3 regions of the Yersinia antarctica genome follow, and region 3 is predicted to be linked to each of the others. Evidence: predicted binding sites of a transcription regulator. Region 3 holds the regulator's gene; each other region holds the start of a gene.

Region 1 (7,099 bases), 3.3 Mb from region 3:
AATAAAGCCACATTTATCAAAGAACTGAAACTGAAGATTCCAGATGGTGAAGTGGTGCCATTCCGTGCCGGTGGTTTTATCCAAATAGAGGCCGAACCGCATACTGTTAAATACGCGGACTTCGATGTGCCTGATGAATATCGCGGTGATTGGGATAAATTCAATCTGTTCCGGTTCGAGTCAGTGGTCGTTGAACCAACGGTGCGTGCCTACTCGATGGCAAACTACCCGGAAGAGCGTGGCATTATCATGCTTAACGTGCGTATTGCCACGCCACCACCGTCAGTTCCTGATGCACCGCCGGGCATTATGTCCTCTTATATCTGGTCACTAAAACCCGGTGATAAGGTGACTATCTCTGGTCCATTTGGTGAGTTTTTTGCCAAAGATACCGATGCCGAGATGGTCTTTATTGGCGGTGGGGCGGGTATGGCACCGATGCGCTCGCATATTTTTGATCAGCTTAAGCGGCTACATTCGAAGCGTAAAATCAGTTTTTGGTATGGTGCGCGTTCACGGCGTGAAATGTTCTATGAAGAAGATTTTGACCAGTTACAGGCTGAGAATGATAATTTCCGTTGGCACGTTGCATTATCAGACCCACAGCCGGAAGATAATTGGACGGGATATACCGGCTTCATTCATAACGTGTTGTTAGAAAATTACCTTAAAAATCATCCGGCACCGGAAGATTGTGAATTCTATATGTGTGGCCCTCCGATGATGAATGCGGCAGTTATCAAGATGCTGAAGGATCTCGGTGTGGAAGACGACAATATTATGCTTGATGATTTTGGTGGCTGATTTGCCATTACACGGCTTTTTACTGCAATTGGGGATATTGTGCAGAAACAGATAACACATTGGTTCATGGCAGTGGTGGGGATTTTGCTGCTCACAGGATGTGGTCCTGAGCAAGTTAATCTCGAAGGTAAAACCATGGGAACTTCATATTCAATTAAGTATATGAGTGACTCATCCACACCCAGCCCAGAGAAGTTACAGCAGGAAATAGACCGCGAGTTGGAACAGGTTAATGACCAGATGTCGACATATCGGCCCGACTCTGAATTGAGTCGCTTCAATCAAAGTCGTGCCGTGAATACACCTTTCGCGGTTTCAGCGGCGACGGCTAAAGTCGTGCGTGAGGCTATTCGCATTAATCGCCTGACCGATGGGGCGCTGGATGTCACCGTCGGACCTTTGGTTAACTTATGGGGCTTTGGTCCTGAAGGGCGGCCAGATGTTGTTCCTACTGAGGCTGAAATTGCCAAACGTCGGGCATGGGTCGGTATTAATAATCTGGCCGTAGAAAATGGTGCCTTGCTCAAACGGATCCCTGAGTTGTATGTTGATCTATCCTCTATTGCCAAGGGATATGGGGTCGATGTTGTAGCCGAATATCTGGAAACGCAAAATATCACCAACTATATGGTTGATATCGGAGGGGAAGTACGGACTCGTGGCAATAATGGGGAAAATAAACCTTGGCGCATTGCGATAGAAAAACCTGTCGCAGGTTCTGCGCAAGGTGCTCAAGAGGTTATCGAACCTGGACGTATGGCAATAGCAACCTCAGGGGATTATCGTAATTACTTTGAACAGAATGGTGTGCGTTACTCACATACGATTGACCCGGATACTGGCCGACCAATTAACCACCGATTAGTCTCAATTACTGTTTTGGACCCAAGCTGTATGACCGCAGATGGACTGTCGACTGGGTTAGATGTCCTTGGGCCAGAAAGAGGGATGGCACTCGCTAATTTACTGGGTATTCCAGTGTTTATGATAGTAAAAACCGATGAAGGTTTTGAGGAACGCTATTCTGATGCGTTCAAACCTTATCTGCAAAAACGGCCTTGATAGGAGAGGATATGTTGACTGTTTTTATCGCATCCTTTGTCTTTTTTCTATTGGCCATCGGCGGGATGTCGTTAGGTTATATCGTAAAACGTAAAACCTTACAGGGCAGTTGCGGAGGAATAACGGGTTTGGGGATGGAGAAAGTATGTGATTGCCCTGAGCCTTGTGATTCTCGTAAGAAGCGCTTGGCTAAGGAAGCCGCTCGCCAGAAAAAATTGGATCAATACCGTATCCTATAAGATGTGTTATAGATTACGATGCTTTAATGCCGAGCATTCTGTATAAAACGTGGTTATATGCACGACAAGCAAATTTAGACATAACCCCCCAGCCAACTCAGTGTTGACCAGGGGGGTATTTACGCTTTAGTGCTATTCGTGGCTGATTAGTCTACGTCGATAATGCTGTTTTTTCATTTTCTGATTTACGTCTATACCATTGTGGTTGTTCTTTACTTATTTATTCTTACTTACTCACTATACTTTTAAAAAGTGCAGGAGAATCAACCATAACTCCATTTGCCTGTAATTCCCTCGCTTTTTTATAATCTTCGGGAGTATTGATGCCGAAGAAAATAATATGTGCGTTGGTATTCCTTCTAAAACAATCCATCGCCTCTTTATCCCAACTTAATACTGCATCAGAACGCCCTTCGCCCAACGTGTATTTTTCTACCACTTGTACTTTGCGATGTAACTCTAAACCATACCAACGTTCTTTATTATCTGCTGGCAATTCACATTTATGATCCATCGTAATATTAGCTAATTGAGTCCGAGTAAAGTTGCGGCTTTCAAATCGATTGATTTTATGTGAGATATCACTGGTTTCATTCACTTTATCCAGTGCTTCCAGATAGTTATCATCCGTAGAGTAAACTCGGGTACGTGCGAAGCGATCTTTTTCTCCTTTGCTGGTTGCGGTAAGCGTCTCTTTTAGGGCTTTGGCAAAGGTTATTGGGTTGGCATCGGGCGATTTAATGTCCAGATAGAATGTCGTGTCAGGATACTTCTTCAGCACTTCATCAAGTGTGGGAATACCTGTGTGTGTGCCAGCCTTCGGTTGAATATGATGTTTCTTATCATAGGCAACGCTCGCATCCACTTTAGCCAGTTGTTGTGCAGTATAACCTGAGATGGTACCGGACTTATCTGTCAACTCTTTGAGGTCTATAGGGCGATACAATACCGGAATATTATCTTTCGATAGTTGTAATGTAATCCATATGGCGTCAGCACCATTAGATAGTGCTTTATCGATAGCCGGTAAGGTATTTTCTGGCGCATCAGCCGTTCCTGCACGGTGGGCAATAATTTGTGGCGCTGCAAGGGTAACAGATTGGGCGTTAACAACAAAGGTAGCGGAAAGGAGTAGGGTAGCCATTATATAATTTCGCATAATATATAGTTTCCATTCATTATCTAATAATGAATTTTATGAGGTGAAGGTTAATCATATAACTAACATTTTTCGACCTTGTCGAATTTAATGGTTTTTTATTAAAAATAAATGACAAAATGCAAAAAAAAACCAATAACAGTATTCAATTCTGTTATATACGTAATTAGTTGGTGTTTTGATTAGGATAATTATGACTCATCGCGATGGTTATCTTGATATGAATAAATAGGGTGGCATTCATCAACGATAGAATTACATACTGATATTGATGATGTTTATTCCCTGTCGCGGAGTGAGAAAACTCTGTATAAATCTTAAAAACCATTAGTTAAGCAGACAAAGATTGTATTAGTGTGAGGTGAGATTTCACTGGGTTGTTGCACCTTTAAGTGCCAGATTTTAAGAAGGAATACTGTGTGTCGAAATTGCGGGTTGGTGTGATTTTTGGTGGTAAATCGGCTGAGCATGAAGTGTCGTTGCAGTCGGCTAAAAACATCGTAGAGGCGATTGATAAGGAAAAGTTTGATGTCACGCTACTGGGTATTGATAAACAGGGGAAATGGCATGTTAACGATGCATCCAGCTATTTGTTAAATGCAGAGAATCCAGCGCTGATCTCCCTGAATCACTCAAACAGAAATGTAGCGTTGATTCCCGGTCAAGAGCGCCAGCAACTGATTGCGGCGGATAATGCCACAGCATTGGCGCAACTGGATGTTATTTTCCCGATAGTACACGGTACATTAGGCGAGGATGGTTCTTTGCAAGGCTTGCTGCGCATGGCCAATATCCCCTTCGTTGGGTCCAGCGTGCTGGGATCTGCGGTCAGCATGGATAAAGATCTCACCAAGCGGTTACTGCGTGATGCCGGGTTGAATATTGCCCCTTTTATTACGCTGACACGGACAAATAAAGATAATTACAGTTTTGAGCAGATAACGGCAAAACTTGGCTTACCTTTATTTATCAAACCGGCAAATCAAGGCTCCTCGGTTGGGGTGAGTAAAGTACGCAATGCGGCTGAATACCAGCAGGCTGTTACGCTTGCGTTTGATTTTGACCATAAGGTATTAGTTGAATCAGCTATTGTTGGGCGCGAGATTGAATGTGCGGTACTGGGTAATGATAACCCTCGAGCTAGCCTGTGTGGTGAAGTGGTCGTCAGTGATGAATTTTACTCCTACGATACCAAGTATATTAATGAAACCGGTGCTCAGGTGGTTATCCCTGCAGTGATAGACAATGCAGCCAGCGACAATATTCGCGCAGTAGCATTAGCCGCGTTTCGTACGCTTGAATGCCGTGGTCTGGCACGGGTAGATGTCTTTTTAACGCCAGAAAATACCGTTATTATAAATGAAATCAATACACTACCTGGTTTCACTAATATCAGTATGTACCCCAAACTCTGGCGCGCCACGGGAGTCGGTTCTACAGAGTTGATCACAACACTGATTGAACTGGCGTTAGAACGGCATCAGCAAGATAAGTCATTGAAGAGTTCTATTTTTAGCGACCACTAAATGAAGATTGTGGTTGAACCCAGCGGTTGCCTGTAGGCAGCCGTTGCGTTTGGTGATCAGTTCGATCTGCGCGGCAAACGGGCTGGTGTGATTCTTTCGAGAGGTAATGTGGATTTAGGCCGTCTAGCCAGCTTTATCGGCGGGACTTGCTGATATTGGAGAGGACTGAGTAAACAGCTAGCAGGCTAGCCTCCGATAAGCAATCTGAGGCGGGTTGAGGATTAGGATAATCTTGAATTTTTCCTATTTAACTGTATCCTTATACAGTGGTTTGGTTGGGGAAAGATAACATGCGTAAGATTATTCATGTCGATATGGATTGCTTCTTCGCGGCAGTGGAAATGCGCGACGATCCCAGTTTGCGTGATATTCCCATCGCGATTGGCGGCAGCCGCGATCGGCGTGGAGTGATCAGTACGGCCAATTACCCTGCCAGACGTTATGGTGTTCGTAGTGCTATGCCAACGGCGATGGCACTTAAACTCTGCCCACAGCTTAAAGTTATTCCTGGCAGAATGGCGGCTTATAAAGAGGCGTCGCTGCATATCCGTGAAATTTTCGCTCGCTATACCCCGCTGATTGAGCCGCTCTCGCTGGATGAAGCCTATCTGGATGTTTCTGATTGCTCTGCATGCAGTGGTTCTGCCACTTTAATTGCTCAGGAAATCCGTCAAGCCATTTCTGATGAACTGAGTCTGACCGCCTCCGCCGGTATTGCCCCGATAAAATTTCTGGCCAAAATTGCGTCAGATCTGAATAAACCGAATGGTCAATATGTCATCACCCCTAATCAGATTCAGCCTTTCCTGCATGATTTGCCGTTGAGTAAGATTCCTGGCGTGGGGAAAGTGACCGCTAAACGTTTACAAGAACTCGGGTTGGTTACTTGCGGCGAGGTACAAAACTATCCGCAGGCTGAACTATTAAAGCGTTTTGGCAAATTCGGTCATGTGTTGTGGGAGCGTAGCCACGGTATTGATGAGCGGGAAATATCCCCGGACAGATTGCGTAAATCGGTCGGTGTTGAAAGAACGCTGGCGGAAGATATTCATGACTGGGAAAGTTGTGAGGCATTGATTGAACAGCTTTATATTGAACTGGAAACTCGATTACGTAAAGTGAGGCCGGATCTGCATATTGCGCGTCAGGGTATTAAATTGAAATTTCATGATTTTCAACAAACTACGCAGGAGCATGTCTGGCCGGAACTGAATAAGACTGATCTGCTACAAGTGGCGCGCACTGCATGGAATGAACGGCGAGCCGGGCGGGGAGTTCGCTTGGTAGGGCTACATGTCACTTTACTGGATCCACAACTTGAGCGGCAATTATTGCTTAGTTGGGAATAGTATATGCAATAAAAAACGGCGGGTCGAAGCACCGCCGTTATCACATAAAGATCAATCAGATTTGTTTATGCCCGTTCTGGAATGGCTTTTAGCAGGGCGGTCAGTAACTGCCAATATTGACCCACGCTTTCGATATGAACTTGTTCATCCGGTGAATGTGGGCCGGTCATGGTTGGCCCAATCGACACCATATCCATATCCGGGTAAGGTTTTTTGAATAAACCACACTCCAGACCCGCGTGGATAACCATGATGTTCGGTGTTTTGTTGAACAGTTTTTGGTATGTTTCCCGCACCAATGCCATGACAGGAGAGGTTGGGTCCGGCTGCCAGCCAGGGTAACCGCCTTTCGGTAGCGTTTGTGCACCAGCTAACTGACCAATTGCCGTCAGCATGCTCACCACGTAATCTTTGCCGCTGTCGATCAGGGAGCGAATCAGACAGATGATTTCTGCTTCGTTCTCATTCATGGTAACCACACCGACATTCAGTGAGGTCTCAACCACGCCTTTAACGGCATCACTCATGCGAATTACACCGTTTGGCGTGGCATTCAGCAGTGCCACTAAACGCTGCTGTGTGTCTTTAGTCAGCGCTTTTGTCTCAGTGGATACCGGTTCGAGCAGGAGTGCCAGATTTTTTTCCACCGCCGCCAGCTCGTTTTTCAACGTTGCCAGATACGCCTGACTAAGGCTTTTCAATTGATCGACTTTATCTGCACTAACTGCCAGGATCACCGAACCCTCACGCGGGATAGCGTTACGCAATGTACCGCCATTGAGATCCAATACGCGCAGATCCAGATCTTTTGCGTGTTCAAACAGGAAGCGGGCCAGCAGCTTGTTGGCATTGCCTAAACCTAAATGGATATCCGCACCGGAGTGACCACCTTTAAGGCCTTTTAAGGTCAGTTTCAGGGTTTGGAACCCAGCAGGAACGGCTTCGCGCTTCAGGGCCAGA
Region 2 (7,099 bases), 1.7 Mb from region 3:
TCATGTAAGCCGGTAGTCACCAGCATGTGCGGATAATCCTGAGCCTTTACCTGATCATAAGGACTGTATTGCTTAATATAGTCGTAATACGCCTTATCGTTCGGGTTGCCCCATTCATCATACTCGCCAGTGGTGAGAGGAATCGATTCATCCAACATGGTGGTTACCACATCAACAAACGGCACCTGTGCCACTACGCCTTTATATAACCCGGGTTCCTGATTGATGACCGTCCCCATCAACAAGCCACCAGCACTGCCTCCCATGGCAAATACACGGTTAGCATCACCATAACCCTCAGTTATCAATGCTTTGGTAACATCGATAAAATCGTTGAAAGTATTTAACTTGTTGAGCAATTTACCGTCTTCATACCACTGCTGTCCCAATTCTCCGCCGCCCCGAATATGAGCCAGAGCGAAGACAAAACCACGATCCAATAGGCTTAATCGGCTACCACTGAATGCGGGATCCATACTGCTGCCATATGAGCCATAGCCATAAACCAACAGTGGATTACTACCTGAAACAAAGTGATCTTGGTGATAAACCAATGAAACCGGCACTTTTACGCCGTCGGTTGCAGTGACCCATATCCGCTCGCTGCGATACTTTTCCGGGGTGAAATTCTTCACTTCTTGCTGTTTCAGTAGCTGGCGCGTACCTGCATCCATATTAAGTTCAAACATTGAACTTGGTGTAGTCATAGAGGAGTAGCCATAGCGCAGCAATTCTGTTTCTGGCTCGGGGTTATAAGCCAACCAGGTAACATAGGTTGGATCATCAAAAGTAATGTATTTCTCTTCGTCAGTGGCCCAGTGAATCTGTCGTAAATGCGTCAGCCCTTCACTACGCTCTTCCACTACCAACCAATCACGGAATAGGCTGAAGCCCTCCAACATAACATCAGTTGTTGGCGCGATTAATGACACCCATTGAGATTCATCGGCAAAATCACGTTGTTCCTTACCTTCTTCGGCTATTTTGTACAAACCGAAATTCTTGCCATCTTTATTTGAGCGTAAATAAAAATGTTGCTTATAGTGGTCCAACCCGTATTCATGGTCTTTACGGCGCGGTGCAAACATCTGTGGTGCGGATTCAGGCTTATCAGCATCCAGCAACAAGATTTCAGATGTAGTGGTACTGCTCAGATTAATAACAATGAAACGTTCAGATGTGGTTTTTTCCAGCCCAACATAAAATGTATCGTCAGTTTCCTGATAAATAAGTTGGTCCAATTGAGGGTCGGTTCCTACTACATGGCGATACACTTGATAAGGCAGTAATGTTTTTTCATGTTTGCGCACGTAATAGAGCGTTTTTGAATCATTGGCCCACTCAAAACTACCTGAGGTATTGCTGATAACTTCTTCGTGCCAAACATCACTTTGCAAATGTTTCACCCGAATATCATATTGGCGACGCGATAAGAAATCCTCTGCAACCGCTAATAGATGATTATCTGGGCTAACATCCAACCCACCCAAGGTATAAAACTCACTGTCCGCTGCCCGTTGGTTGCCATCCAATAACGTTTCCCAACTGCTATCAGCCCAAACCGGTTGACGCACGTAAATAGCATATTCATTACCCGGCTCAAAACGCGTCTGATAGCGATAGCCGTTGCGGATATAGGGGACTGATTCTTCCTGTGGCGGAATTCGCGAAACCATCTCTTGATACAGGGTTTCTCGCAAAGGTTGTTGTGGCTGCAACACTGCGTTGGTGAAATCATTTTCAGCTTGCAAGTAGTTCAGAACATCGGCGTCAGTACGCTCGTCATCACGTAGCCAATAATAGTCATCTACACGGGTATCGCCGTGCATAGTTATTGGATAAGGGCGTTTATCGGCCTTTGGAGGTATGGTCATTGATTGAGTTATCCATCTGTGTTCGTTAACGCGAGAGTGACACGATTACCTGTGGATGCCAAGCACCAGCATATGCTTATAATTTAGCTGAAGGGAGCTAATTAAATGATAAATATGATTATAAAAGAGACCTGAGAGAGTATCCGCCGTGAGGGGGGATAAACAGGTACCAGATACGTTTCCTCCAGCACCTGTTTGGCAGCTATTAACTTTATGCAGACGTTATTCTACCCAGACCTATTTGAGTCAATTACTAATGAGAGGTATACCTATTTAGGACCATTATAGGTAATGCTGCCAGCTTTGCAGTCAAGTACCACTTGGTAGGTTTTGTCACCCTTGTTACCACGAACAGTCATTGGAACCTGCCAGACATCATCCTGACCTGTAATGTCTACCGCGCTAATCCAAACCACTGGGCTATCAGTACCCAATTGTTTCTTATCCGCTTCCCAACGCGTAATTCTGTTTTGCAGAAAATCTCGCTTAACCTGCGTTGCTACCTGAGATTGGTTTAAACCGGGGCAAGCAGGTAATTTCGCTACTCGCGGCTCTTGGGCCTGTACACCACTGGTGATACCCGCCAATGCAGTGATCAATACCAAGGCTAATCCTGTCTTTCTCATCATTCCTCCAAATATTATTATTTCTATCCTATGGTAGGAACGATGATTGAAAGGTAGGTTACAGAGTGAACAGCGTTGCAGGGTAATAATGATAACGCCGTTTAATTAACACCGCGTAAATTCAATCACATAAAACTGTTCCAGCCCAGGATAGATCTCCTTAATCACCTTTTTCAGCTCATCCAATGACATATTTTCTTGCTCCGCATGACGGTCAGACAGTGCCTCCAGCGTGATTGGCGTGACTGATTTGACCATAATGTGGCAGAAGAATACGCCATCTTCATTGCGACATACGCGCAAGGTTTCCCCTGGGCGGAAATCGGATTCACTGCTATCCCGGATGGTGATCGTCTTACGATCTGCCAGAATATCCGCCTCAAATCGGCTAAAGAAGGTGATTTCACGATTCATTTTAGATCCCTTTTTCACTTTCTGCTGAAAGTTGGCAAATTAAGCGGCTTGATTTTCTTCAGATTTGTTTTTTTTCTCTGGTACATTCTTTTCCGCTTTCACTTTTGCTTGCCCATCGACAGGAGTCGCAGGGTTAGCACCTCGAAGAATTTGCCCCAAAGCCTCTTTATTTTCTGCCAGGAAGAAACTCAGCGCTTCGCGTTGATCTTCTTCAAGGGTTAAGGGAGCCTGTGACAGCCACTCAGACAAATTGTCAGCCAAATCCAGCATTTTATCGTAAGCATCGGCTTCTTTTTTGGTTGTGAAAGTCATTTTTTCCTCACCCTGTCTTACCACGACGAATTTTATTTCAACGGCCATTGCTGTATGTCCTTTTCATGTCTTTCACGCCCACAAGTAACTGTACATATAAACAGTATAGTGTGAGTTGTCGGGGGGATGCAACAGTCATCTCCCCTTCGTGTAATTATTTCAATAAACGGGCTTTGCAGTTTTTGCCTTTAATCTTGCCTTGTTGTAATTGCTGTAAGGCACGTTTGGCACTGGCTTTACGGATTGCAACATAGGCATGGACTGGGAACATATCAATCTTACCGACGTCAGCAGCGGTCAGACCGGCCTCACCGGTTAAAGCACCTAAAATATCACCTGGGCGAATTTTTGCTTTGCGCCCACCATCAATGCATAACGTGACCATTTCAGGCTCTAGCATCGTGTTAGCACTACGGCTCACCTGTTCCGCCGGGGTCCATTTCAGTTTTATTTGCAGATAATCTTCAATGGCATGCGCGCGGGACATCTCTTGTGGTGTACACAAGCTAACCGCCAGACCACTCATCCCTGCCCGACCAGTACGACCAATACGGTGCACGTGAACCTCTGGGTCAAAGGCCAGCTCAAAGTTAACCACCAGCGCCAGATCTTTAATGTCCAGGCCTCGGGCTGCTACATCGGTTGCCACCAGCACACGACAACTGCGGTTGGCAAAACGCACCAGCACCTGATCACGGTCACGTTGTTCTAAGTCACCATGCAAAGCCAGCACACTGATTCCACGAGATTCCAATGCTTCATAGACACTTTGGCAATCTTTCTTGGTGTTACAGAAAACCACACAAGAACTCGGCTGATAATGACTGAGAACTGATATCAGTAGCGGCAAACGTTTTTCGCGGGTGGTTTCAAAGAACACCTGCTCAATGGCAGGAACTTCATCGCCATCATCAACTTCAACATTGATTGGTTGGCGTTGAACTCGCGCACTGATTCGTTCGATACCGACCGGATAGGTAGCTGAGAACAGTAGGGTTTGGCGCTGTGGCGGGGTATAGGCAATGACATCGTCGATGGCATCGGTAAAGCCCATATCCAGCATGCGATCAGCCTCATCCAATACCAGAATCTTAAGATCTTCCAGTACCAGTGTTTTCTTACGCAAATGCTCCTGAATACGCCCCGGCGTGCCCACAACAATGTGTGGCGCATGTACCAGTGAATCCAATTGATGCCCCATCGGTTGGCCACCGCACAAGGTCAGGATTTTAATGTTTTGCGTGAAACGGGCCAATCGGCGCAACTCTTTGCTGACCTGATCAGCCAATTCACGGGTCGGGCACAGTACCAATGCCTGGGTAACAAACTCACCGACCGCAATTTTATCGAGTAAACCAATACCGAATGCCGCAGTTTTGCCACTGCCGGTTTTGGCTTTTGCCCGGACATCCTGCCCGTTGAGGATTGCCGGTAAAGCCGCAGCCTGTACCGGTGTCATCTCGGTATAGCCAAGTTCATTAAGATTGGACAACTGCTCAGCAGGCAGCGTCAGGGAAGAAAAGGAAGTTGTGCTCACGGCAGTAACTCTTATAACTGGATGGAATGGCAGCGACAGCCTGAAGGCAAGCGCAAGATTTTGGCGCGATAATACCAGAAATGGGGGCATTGCCGGAGTTAAACCGCAAAAAACAAACCAAATACGCAATGCGCTGCGCATATATTGATATCGACTCACTGCCATTCGCCAGATACGCAATCGTTTTCGTTGCCATTTTGCCGTATACTGGCGCCCGTAAAATTGATCGCGCGACAAATAAATGTGCAACTATCCCACTGATGTAGGTACCTAACTATGCTAACTATTGGAACCGCTCTGCGCCCAGGCGCTACCCGTGTCATGTTGCTTGGCTCTGGCGAGTTGGGTAAAGAAGTGGCTATCGAATGCCAAAGACTGGGGCTGGAAGTGATTGCCGTGGATCGCTATGCAGATGCACCCGCCATGCATGTTGCCCATCGCAGCCATGTAATTAATATGCTGGATGGCTCGGCGCTGAAACAGTTGGTCGAACAGGAAAAACCGCACTATATCGTGCCAGAAATAGAAGCTATCGCCACCGATATGCTGGTTGAACTCGAGATGATGGGCCAACGGGTCGTGCCTTGTGCCGAGGCAACCCGGCTGACGATGAACCGTGAAGGCATTCGCCGTTTAGCGGCAGAAACCCTGCAATTGCCAACCTCTAGCTACCGTTTCGCCGACACTGATAGCGCATTCCGTCAGGCCGTTAGTGAAGTGGGTTATCCCTGTATCGTTAAGCCAGTAATGAGTTCTTCCGGTAAAGGCCAAAGTCTGATCCGCAATGCAGGTCAACTGCAAACCGCCTGGGATTATGCCCAACAAGGTGGCCGCGCCGGGGGTGGCAGAGTGATTGTTGAAGGCTTGGTTCGTTTTGATTTTGAAATTACCCTGCTGACAATCAATGCTGTTGATGGCATCCATTTTTGTGCGCCTATTGGCCACCGTCAGGAAGATGGCGACTACCGTGAGTCTTGGCAACCACAGGTGATGAGTGAGACCGCCTTCGCGCGCGCAAAAGCGATCGCGTCTCAGGTGGTGAAAGCTCTCGGCGGTTATGGCTTATTTGGCGTGGAATTATTTGTTTGTGGCGATGAAGTGATTTTCAGTGAAGTGTCACCGCGCCCGCACGATACCGGCATGGTGACGTTAATTTCACAAAATATGTCTGAGTTCGCATTACATGTCCGGGCATTTCTTGGTTTCCCGATTGGCACTATCCGTCAATATGGCGCGGCCGCTTCAGCGGTTATTTTACCTGAATTGACCAGCCAGAATATTGCTTATCATGGCTTAGAAACTGCGTTGACTGGCGATACGCAAATTCGCTTATTTGGTAAACCTGACATTGCCGGCAAACGGCGTTTAGGGGTGGCGCTGGCCGTCGCTGATGATATCACTACCGCCATCGAAGTAGCGAAACGAGCCGCAGCGGCTGTCGTGGTCAGTGGGTAACCCTCAGCCCGTTCATCTGGTTATCCCATAAAAAACCCGCCAATTAACGGCGGGTTTAATCAGTTGCTATCCCGAGCTTATCCCTCGTACGGATCCTCAATGTCATCCGCATCTTGCTCATTATCACGGCGATAATCAGATTCATCATGATCATCAAAATCAGTATCTTCAAAGATAGCCATGGCTTGTGGATCATCTTGGTGCCGCTCACGGATTTCTGCGGCCACCAGTGCGATCGCTTCACCACTGCTCATACCTTCTGACATGAATTTGTGAATACGTTCGACAGCTTCTTGCTGTTCCTCATGGGAAAGTGAAGGCATACCCGCTAGCATTGATTCATCTCCAACATATAATTGATTAAGTATACCTGTTTATTCGGGTCTGCGGTGAATTGACTGCCCCAGACGACCCGCCCGCCAATTTATGCTAATCTTCACTGCGGCGCGCTGCGAACTGCGTCATCGCGCCCCCAATATGTCCATCCGAAAGAAAAGAATAGTGACTCATGAGTGTGAAATCCCTGACCATCAAAGCCTTGCCTTATCAGCCTGACGCCCTGCTCCAACAATTTGCTCCACTCGCCAATCAAAGCTGGGCAATGCTGCTGCATTCGGGATTCGCAGAACATGCTCATAATCGTTTTGATATATTGGTCGCTGACCCGCAGGTAACACTCACCACTCGGGGCCTGCAAACGGAGATAATCAGCGCGCAAGGCCGAGTCTGCTCCCCGGCAGATCCCTTCTGTTTATTACAGCAGCAGCTCGATAAATTCGCCTTGCCACTGCCATCACACCCTGACCTGCCATTTCTGGGCGGTGCATTGGGGTTATTTGGTTATGACCTGGGCCGTCGAGTTGAGAAGTTGCCGACACTGG
Region 3 (7,099 bases):
TAGTTATGTGCTATGTCATCATTTTGAAGAGCCAACCCATACTTCAGCGCTATTTATCTGTGATCGGTGCAAAATAGTCACTGAACGCACCACCGTGGGCATTGAAGAGGCATTGTCACAGTTAGCAAAACAATCAGGTTTTGTGCTGCGTCACAGTGTGGTTGAAGCGCACGGTTTATGTGCTGAATGCGGGGAAGTTGAAGCATGCGAAAGCCATGAGCATTGTGACCATGACCACTCTATTGTTACTAAAAAGAAATAGCTGCGTACCTAATTGAAGTTGCAGCAATGTTAGCTGCTCTCCAATTACTTTTGCCTTATACCCGTCATACTTCAAGCTGCATGTGTGTTGGCTGCTCTCAATAACCCGAATCACTTACTCATGTAAGCTCATCGGGATTAATGAGCCTCATCCTTGAGGCTCACCCAGCGGGCTAGCATAAATGCTGTACAAATCGGTTACCGCCTTCCTGCAACTCGAATTATTTAGGGTATAGATAGAGATCCCTGGTGGGTATATATCGGTTAGCAAAAAGTAGACTGCCGCGAGCAATGCGACAGGGTAATAATTAATAATAAGGCACGTCCTTGTGCAGATGTAGATATAAATACAGGTGAGCTAGAATAGCTTTTATTAAAATAACCTCACCGCTTCAATATAATTGGAGTTGATACACCAATAACTAGACGGGGTTGATTAACAATGCATATTCTATGAAACGAGAGACCCGATTAATTTATATCAATATCAGTTTAATTCCATTTAATGCTGTTACCAGCGATATTTGCTGTGGTCTTCCCAGGCTTTGACTTCTTTCTCGGCTTGCTCTTTCTGATAGCCGTATTTCTCCTGGATTTTACCCACTAGCTGGTCACGCTTACCTTCGATTACCGTTAAGTCATCGTCAGTCAGCTTGCCCCATTTTTCTTTCACTTTACCTTTAAACTGCTTCCAGTTACCGTCGGCTTGATCTTTATTCATAATATCTCCGTTACCTTGGGATTAGTCAGTTTATTTAATTCAATACGATAAACATTCTCTATTGATAAAAACAACCACATTTAAATTAGTCACTCACAGTCATAATTTAAAATTAAACTTCGTTGTTTCGCTTACCGTACGAATAACTATAGCAGAGGATACTAGCAATTAAAGTCAGGATAATATTAATCACTGAGATTATAGCTATAAAGTAAAAATAAGCACTGATATTATTCAGTTAAAACAGTAGGTAATAACTTATTGTCGGAATCGTCTCAATCTAAATAACTTTTCCATACTTGGAGCTGTAGCAGGCTAGCTGTACTTGTTACTTGGCCCCTTCCCAGACATCACCTCTGAGAGGCCGCAGCAAGCAGCATTCAAATTTTCTCCCCGCAGATTTGTCATCCAAATCATCTACTTGTCGTTAGCATTGATCGGAATTAGCGAGCTTCTTTGCGGCTGCCTGCCTGCAACGTCAATTAATTTGGGCGTCTGAATCGTTTAATGGGGTCATTAATAATAAAAAGCCGCTCCTGAGCAGGAACGGCTTATCAGTTCAATATAAAACGCTAATGTTAGATCCAGTCACCATTACGGATAACACCGACGGCCAATCCTTCAATAGTGAAGCTTTGTTCGCGCAGATCGACAATAATCGGTTGGAACTCACTATTTTCTGGCAAAAGCTGTACGATATTACCTTGTTTTTTCAAGCGTTTTACCGTCACTTCATCATCAATTCGTGCCACTACAACTTGCCCGTTACGCACATCTTGCGTTTTATGCACCGCTAATAGGTCGCCATCCAGAATACCGATATCTCTCATCGACATCCCATTAACCCGCAACAGAAAATCTGCACTCGGTTTAAACATTGATGGGTCTACTTTGTAGTGCCCTTCAATATGCTGCTGTGCCAGCAAAGGTTCACCTGCGGCAACCCGACCAATCAGTGGCAGGCCATCTTCTTCTTCCATCAGCAAACGAATGCCACGGGAAGCGCCAGAAACAATCTCAATGACGCCTTTACGGGCCAGTGCTTTTAAATGCTCTTCAGCGGCGTTAGGAGAGCGAAACCCCAGACGCTGCGCAATTTCGGCACGGGTCGGTGGCATGCCGGTTTGCGCTAAGTGATCGCGAACCAGGTCATAAACCTCTTGCTGTCTGGTAGTAAGTGCTTTCATTCCGCCCCCTGTTTGTTTATACAGTCTTGCTGTGAGTATATACAGGTAAGCGGGTGTTGGGAACCAAAGAGTGAATAAAAACAGGGATTAATCACAGCTTATTTCTGCGGCATTGTTCGTCATAACATTAACCGGCATGCTGGCAAAGTACGGTTATCCAAACAAATAACGCTAACAAGATAGCGAGGAATACCGCCGCGGACCCCATATCTTTGGCGCGGCCCGATAGCTCATGGAACTCACTGCCAATCCTGTCCACTACCGCCTCAATCGCACTGTTAATGACTTCGATAATTATCACTAAAACCACGCTACCAATTAATAAAAGGCGTGCGATAGCATCTACATCCAGCCAGAAGGCCAGTATGATAGCGATTATGGCAGCAACAGCTTCCTGACGAAATGCCGCTTCGTTTTTCCAGGCAGCCGTTAAGCCTTTCACAGAATAACCGGCCGCTTTATAGACTCGGGCCAGCCCTGTTGATTGATTCGCCATGTTTTATTGCCTTTATCTTAAGTTAATGATGATTTTTGCCGCTTTCTGTTGTCTTATCACCACAGATCTCAAAACCAGTTTCTGGTATCCTTGCGACGAATTGCTAACAAGAGGCTTCATGTAGTTATGTCAGGTTGGCGTAAAATATATTATAAGTTATTGAATTTACCACTTAAAATGTTGGTAAAAAGCAAGGTTATTCCGGCAGACCCTGTGACTGAGTTAGGGCTAGACCCCTCTCGTCCTATTCTGTACGTTTTGCCTTACAATTCTAAGGCTGATTTGCTGACTTTGCGAGCGCAGTGTCAAGCACAAGACCTGCCCGACCCATTGATTCCATTGGAAATCGATGGAGTGCAACTGCCCAGCCATGTGTTTATCGATAATGGCCCGCGGGTCTTTCGCTACTACGCGCCTAAACAGGAATCGGTAAAGCTGTTCCACGACTATCTGGATTTGCACCGCAATAATCCCGAGTTAGATATCCAGATGTTACCGGTTTCCGTGATGTTTGGTCGTTCGCCGGGGCGTGAAGGCCACGGAACACCCCATCTGCGCGTGCTTAACGGAGTGCAAAAATTCTTCGCGGTATTGTGGCTGGGTCGCGATAGTTTTGTGCGTTTCTCTACCACAGTTTCACTGCGCAGGATGGCCAGCGAGCACGGTACCGATAAAACTATCGCCCACAAACTGGCTCGCGTAGCGCGGATGCACTTCTCCCGTCAACGCCTGGCAGCGGTTGGCCCTAGTCTGCCTGCCCGGCAGGATCTGTTCAAAAAGTTGCTGACATCAAAGGCGATTGAAAAGGCCGTCGCCGATGAAGCGCGGACCAAGAAAATCTCCCATGAGAAAGCACAGCAAAATGCCATTACGCTGATGGAAGAGATCGCAGCCGACTTCTCATATGAAGCCGTGCGCCTGTCTGACAGAGTATTGAGCTGGACGTGGAACCGTTTGTATCAAGGTATTAACGTCCATAATGCAGAACGGGTGCGGCAGTTGGCGCAAGATGGCCATGAAATCGTCTATGTGCCTTGTCATCGCAGCCATATGGATTATCTGCTGCTCTCCTACGTGCTTTATCATCAAGGGCTGGTGCCGCCGCATATTGCCGCCGGGATTAACCTTAACTTCTGGCCTGCCGGGCCTATCTTCCGCCGTTTGGGCGCGTTCTTTATTCGTCGCACCTTTAAAGGCAACAAACTCTATTCAACGGTTTTCCGCGAGTATTTAGGTGAACTGTTCACCCGTGGTTATTCAGTTGAATACTTTGTTGAAGGAGGCCGCTCACGTACCGGCCGCCTGCTGGAGCCAAAAACTGGCACACTGTCGATGACCATTCAGGCGATGTTGCGTGGTGGCTCACGTCCAATCACTTTGGTGCCGATTTATATCGGTTACGAACATGTGATGGAAGTGGGTACCTATGCCAAAGAGCTGCGTGGTGCGACCAAAGAGAAAGAGAGCCTGTTGCAGATGCTGCGGGGCTTGCGTAAGTTGCGTAACCTCGGTCAGGGCTATGTCAACTTTGGTGAACCGATCCCGTTGACCACCTATCTGAACACCAATGTACCGCAATGGCGTGATGCCATTGATCCGATTGAAGCTCAGCGCCCAAGCTGGCTGACACCGGCGGTAAATGATTTGGCCGGTAAGATCATGGTGAGAATAAATAATGCGGCAGCAGCGAATGCCATGAACTTGTGTTCTACCGCATTGTTAGCCTCACGTCAGCGTTCACTCACCCGTGAGCAGTTGCTTGAGCAACTTGATTGCTATCTGCAACTGATGCGTAATGTGCCTTATGCGAAAGATGTCACTGTGCCGGATAAAACACCGGAAGAGTTACTTAATCACGCCTTGAATATGAATAAGTTTGAGGTGGAGAAAGACAACATTGGTGACATTATCATCCTGCCACGGGAACAAGCCGTGCTGATGACCTATTATCGCAATAATATCCAGCACTTACTGATGCTACCGTCACTGATAGCCAGCATGGTGATGTACCACCGCCGCATTACCCGTGACGAATTGTTGCGCCAAATCAGTATGATTTATCCGATGTTGAAAGCTGAACTGTTCCTGCATTACAGCAAAGAGCAGTTACCACAGACGCTGGACACGCTGATAGATGAACTGGCCCGCCAGCAGTTGATTTGTGACAAAGGCACCGAACTAGTGCTGAATCCGGCCCGAATTCGCCCACTGCAATTACTGGCCGCCGGTGTGCGGGAAACCCTGCAACGATACGCGATTACCCTGTCGCTGCTCAGTGCCAATCCGAGCATTAACCGTGGAGCGCTGGAGAAAGAGAGCCGTATCATGGCGCAGCGATTGTCTGTTCTGCACGGGATTAACGCACCAGAATTCTTCGATAAAGCGGTATTTTCAACACTGGTCGGTACCTTGCGTGAAGAGGGATATATCAGTGACAGTGGTGACGCGGTTCAGGAACATACGTTGGAAGTTTACAATATGCTGAGTGCGTTGATGACGCCGGAAGTGAAACTGACTATCGAGAGTGTCAGTATGCCAGCCGAAACCAGCAATCAACGGCCAGAATCCGAGGCAGAGGATAAATCGGAAGATTGATTCCTCAAGCCGCTAAACAAAAATGGCCGGATTCATCATCTGGCCATTTTTTTGACTGTTTTCCAGAAACGTATTTACTGCCAATAACTAATCAGAATCCCTAAAAACAACACCAGCCCTACGTAATTATTATTCAAAAACGCACGGAAGCAGGCGTCGCGGTCACGCTGCACAATCATCTTTTGTTGGTGGATAAACAAGGCACCCGCCAGCAGGATTGACCAATAGAATGCGCCGCCCAACCCCATCAGCCAGCCGATAGCAACCATCAACACCAGTGTAGCCAGTTGCAGTAAACCTATAATCAGCTTGTCATGTTGACCAAATAAAATCGCCGTGGACTTAACTCCAATTTTCAGGTCATCGTCGCGATCAACCATTGCGTATTGCGTGTCATAAGCGACGGTCCAGCAGATGTTCGCCAGCAATAACAGCCAACAAACCAAGGGTAAGCTCTCACTCACCGCAGCGAATCCCATCGGAATTGACCAACCAAAAGCTGCGCCTAATACCACTTGGGGTAGATGAGTGACCCGCTTCATAAACGGATAAATCCAGGCTAACGCCAGTGCTGCCAATGATAACCAAATGGTCATGCTATTAAGGGTTAACACCAGACCAAACGAGAGCAGTACCAAAACGACAAACAGGATTTTGCTCTCTCGTTCACTGATAATGCCACTGGGTAACGGGCGGGATGCGGTGCGTTTTACAAAGCCATCAATATTTCGGTCAGCATAATCATTGACGACACAACCAGCCGCACGCATAAAAAACACACCCAACACAAACACAATCAGTATTTTGGTTTCTGGGATACCCTGCCCTGCCAGCCATAATGCCCACAGCGTCGGCCACAATAGCAATAACGAGCCAATAGGCTTATCAATCCGCATTAAACGGCAATAAGCCTGCCATTTGGTCTGAACAGTACTTCCCTTCAATTTATCCATCTCCAAAATCTTACTACGGCTTAAACCGAATACAGTGGCGAGGCCGGTAAAAAAACTTCCGTCAGTAACAGGGGTTTGCCTGACAGACGCAGCAACGAGCGGCGCGCCCAAAGTTCATTCTGCCGCCCTACTTGAATATAATCACGGCTTAAATTGTCCCCACCAAATAAATAGCGCCCGAGTGGGAGGGTGCCCAAATCCACCAGCGCCCTATCCGGCCCAGACAGTGTCTGCTCGGGGATAACCGTGCGACCAAGCAGCCAAGGCTCATTATCACCACACAAAATGATTTCCCGCAGCCAATAGCGTTCGCTTACAGGTAAGTGCTCCGCATCTTCCCCTAACTCATTACGCGTAATAAAGCATTCTCGCTGGGGTTCGACATGAACCCGTTGGCAATGCTGCTCAAAACGCCGGGTCATCGACCCCAACTCCATCAACCAATCAGCGATAGCAGTTGGTAAATTCGGCTGCTCAATGGCACACCATTGGATAGGTTTTATAATTGATGCATCGCCGGTAGACATGCAGTTTGCTCCCTGCTGGGAAGAAAATATCGCCCCCCGCTAATTCGTAGATAAGGGGGCATTGTAGCGCAGATTAGCTCCCCAGCGACATCAGGTTGCTTTTTTTAATACGGCTAACAAACTAAACTCTTCAATATGTTCAAAGATAAATCCAGCCCGCATTTTTATACCCCGATCTGGCTTGCCACTGTTCGGTTCACTTAGTGAATAATACCCATCCTCAGCATCACCGAAATCGATAGGGTAGAAAGTGTTGGTTTTTTCATCATATAAAACATTATTAAAATTCAAGTCATTATGGATGATATTGCAATAGCCTAAATTGTCCAGCATACGTAAAAAGCTTTCCTTCGCACCTG

The links. Region 3 encodes LexA, which represses DNA repair genes until DNA is damaged. Its sites were predicted from a motif close to TNCTGTATGTACATACAGNA; they were not measured.
Positions count from the first base shown of each region.
Region 1: the regulator LexA is predicted to act here: its motif matches at 5,040-5,059, upstream of dinB (DNA polymerase IV).
Region 2: the regulator LexA is predicted to act here: its motif matches at 3,313-3,332, upstream of ACWJJO_RS13030 (YebG family protein).

Region 1 is NZ_JBSJQF010000001.1:1,145,609-1,152,707, forward strand. Features, by position in the region: gene nqrF (NADH:ubiquinone reductase (Na(+)-transporting) subunit F) at 1-804, shown strand, start outside; gene ACWJJO_RS05075 (FAD:protein FMN transferase) at 844-1,866, shown strand; gene nqrM ((Na+)-NQR maturation NqrM) at 1,878-2,105, shown strand; gene ACWJJO_RS05085 (glycerophosphodiester phosphodiesterase family protein) at 2,332-3,264, opposite strand; gene ddlA (D-alanine--D-alanine ligase) at 3,684-4,790, shown strand; gene dinB (DNA polymerase IV) at 5,081-6,139, shown strand; gene pepD (beta-Ala-His dipeptidase) at 6,205-7,099, opposite strand, start outside.
Region 2 is NZ_JBSJQF010000001.1:2,789,733-2,796,831, forward strand. Features, by position in the region: gene ACWJJO_RS13015 (S9 family peptidase) at 1-1,874, opposite strand, end outside; gene yebF (protein YebF) at 2,144-2,500, opposite strand; gene yqfB (N(4)-acetylcytidine aminohydrolase) at 2,606-2,914, opposite strand; gene ACWJJO_RS13030 (YebG family protein) at 2,954-3,274, opposite strand; gene dbpA (ATP-dependent RNA helicase DbpA) at 3,381-4,763, opposite strand; gene purT (formate-dependent phosphoribosylglycinamide formyltransferase) at 5,040-6,218, shown strand; gene ACWJJO_RS13045 (YoaH family protein) at 6,296-6,553, opposite strand; gene pabB (aminodeoxychorismate synthase component 1) at 6,727-7,099, shown strand, end outside.
Region 3 is NZ_JBSJQF010000001.1:4,488,266-4,495,364, forward strand. Features, by position in the region: gene zur (zinc uptake transcriptional repressor Zur) at 1-262, shown strand, start outside; gene ACWJJO_RS20760 (CsbD family protein) at 773-982, opposite strand; gene lexA (transcriptional repressor LexA) at 1,561-2,169, opposite strand; gene ACWJJO_RS20770 (diacylglycerol kinase) at 2,297-2,665, opposite strand; gene plsB (glycerol-3-phosphate 1-O-acyltransferase PlsB) at 2,792-5,260, shown strand; gene ubiA (4-hydroxybenzoate octaprenyltransferase) at 5,335-6,204, opposite strand; gene ubiC (chorismate lyase) at 6,234-6,740, opposite strand; gene ACWJJO_RS20790 (OspG family effector kinase) at 6,831-7,099, opposite strand, start outside.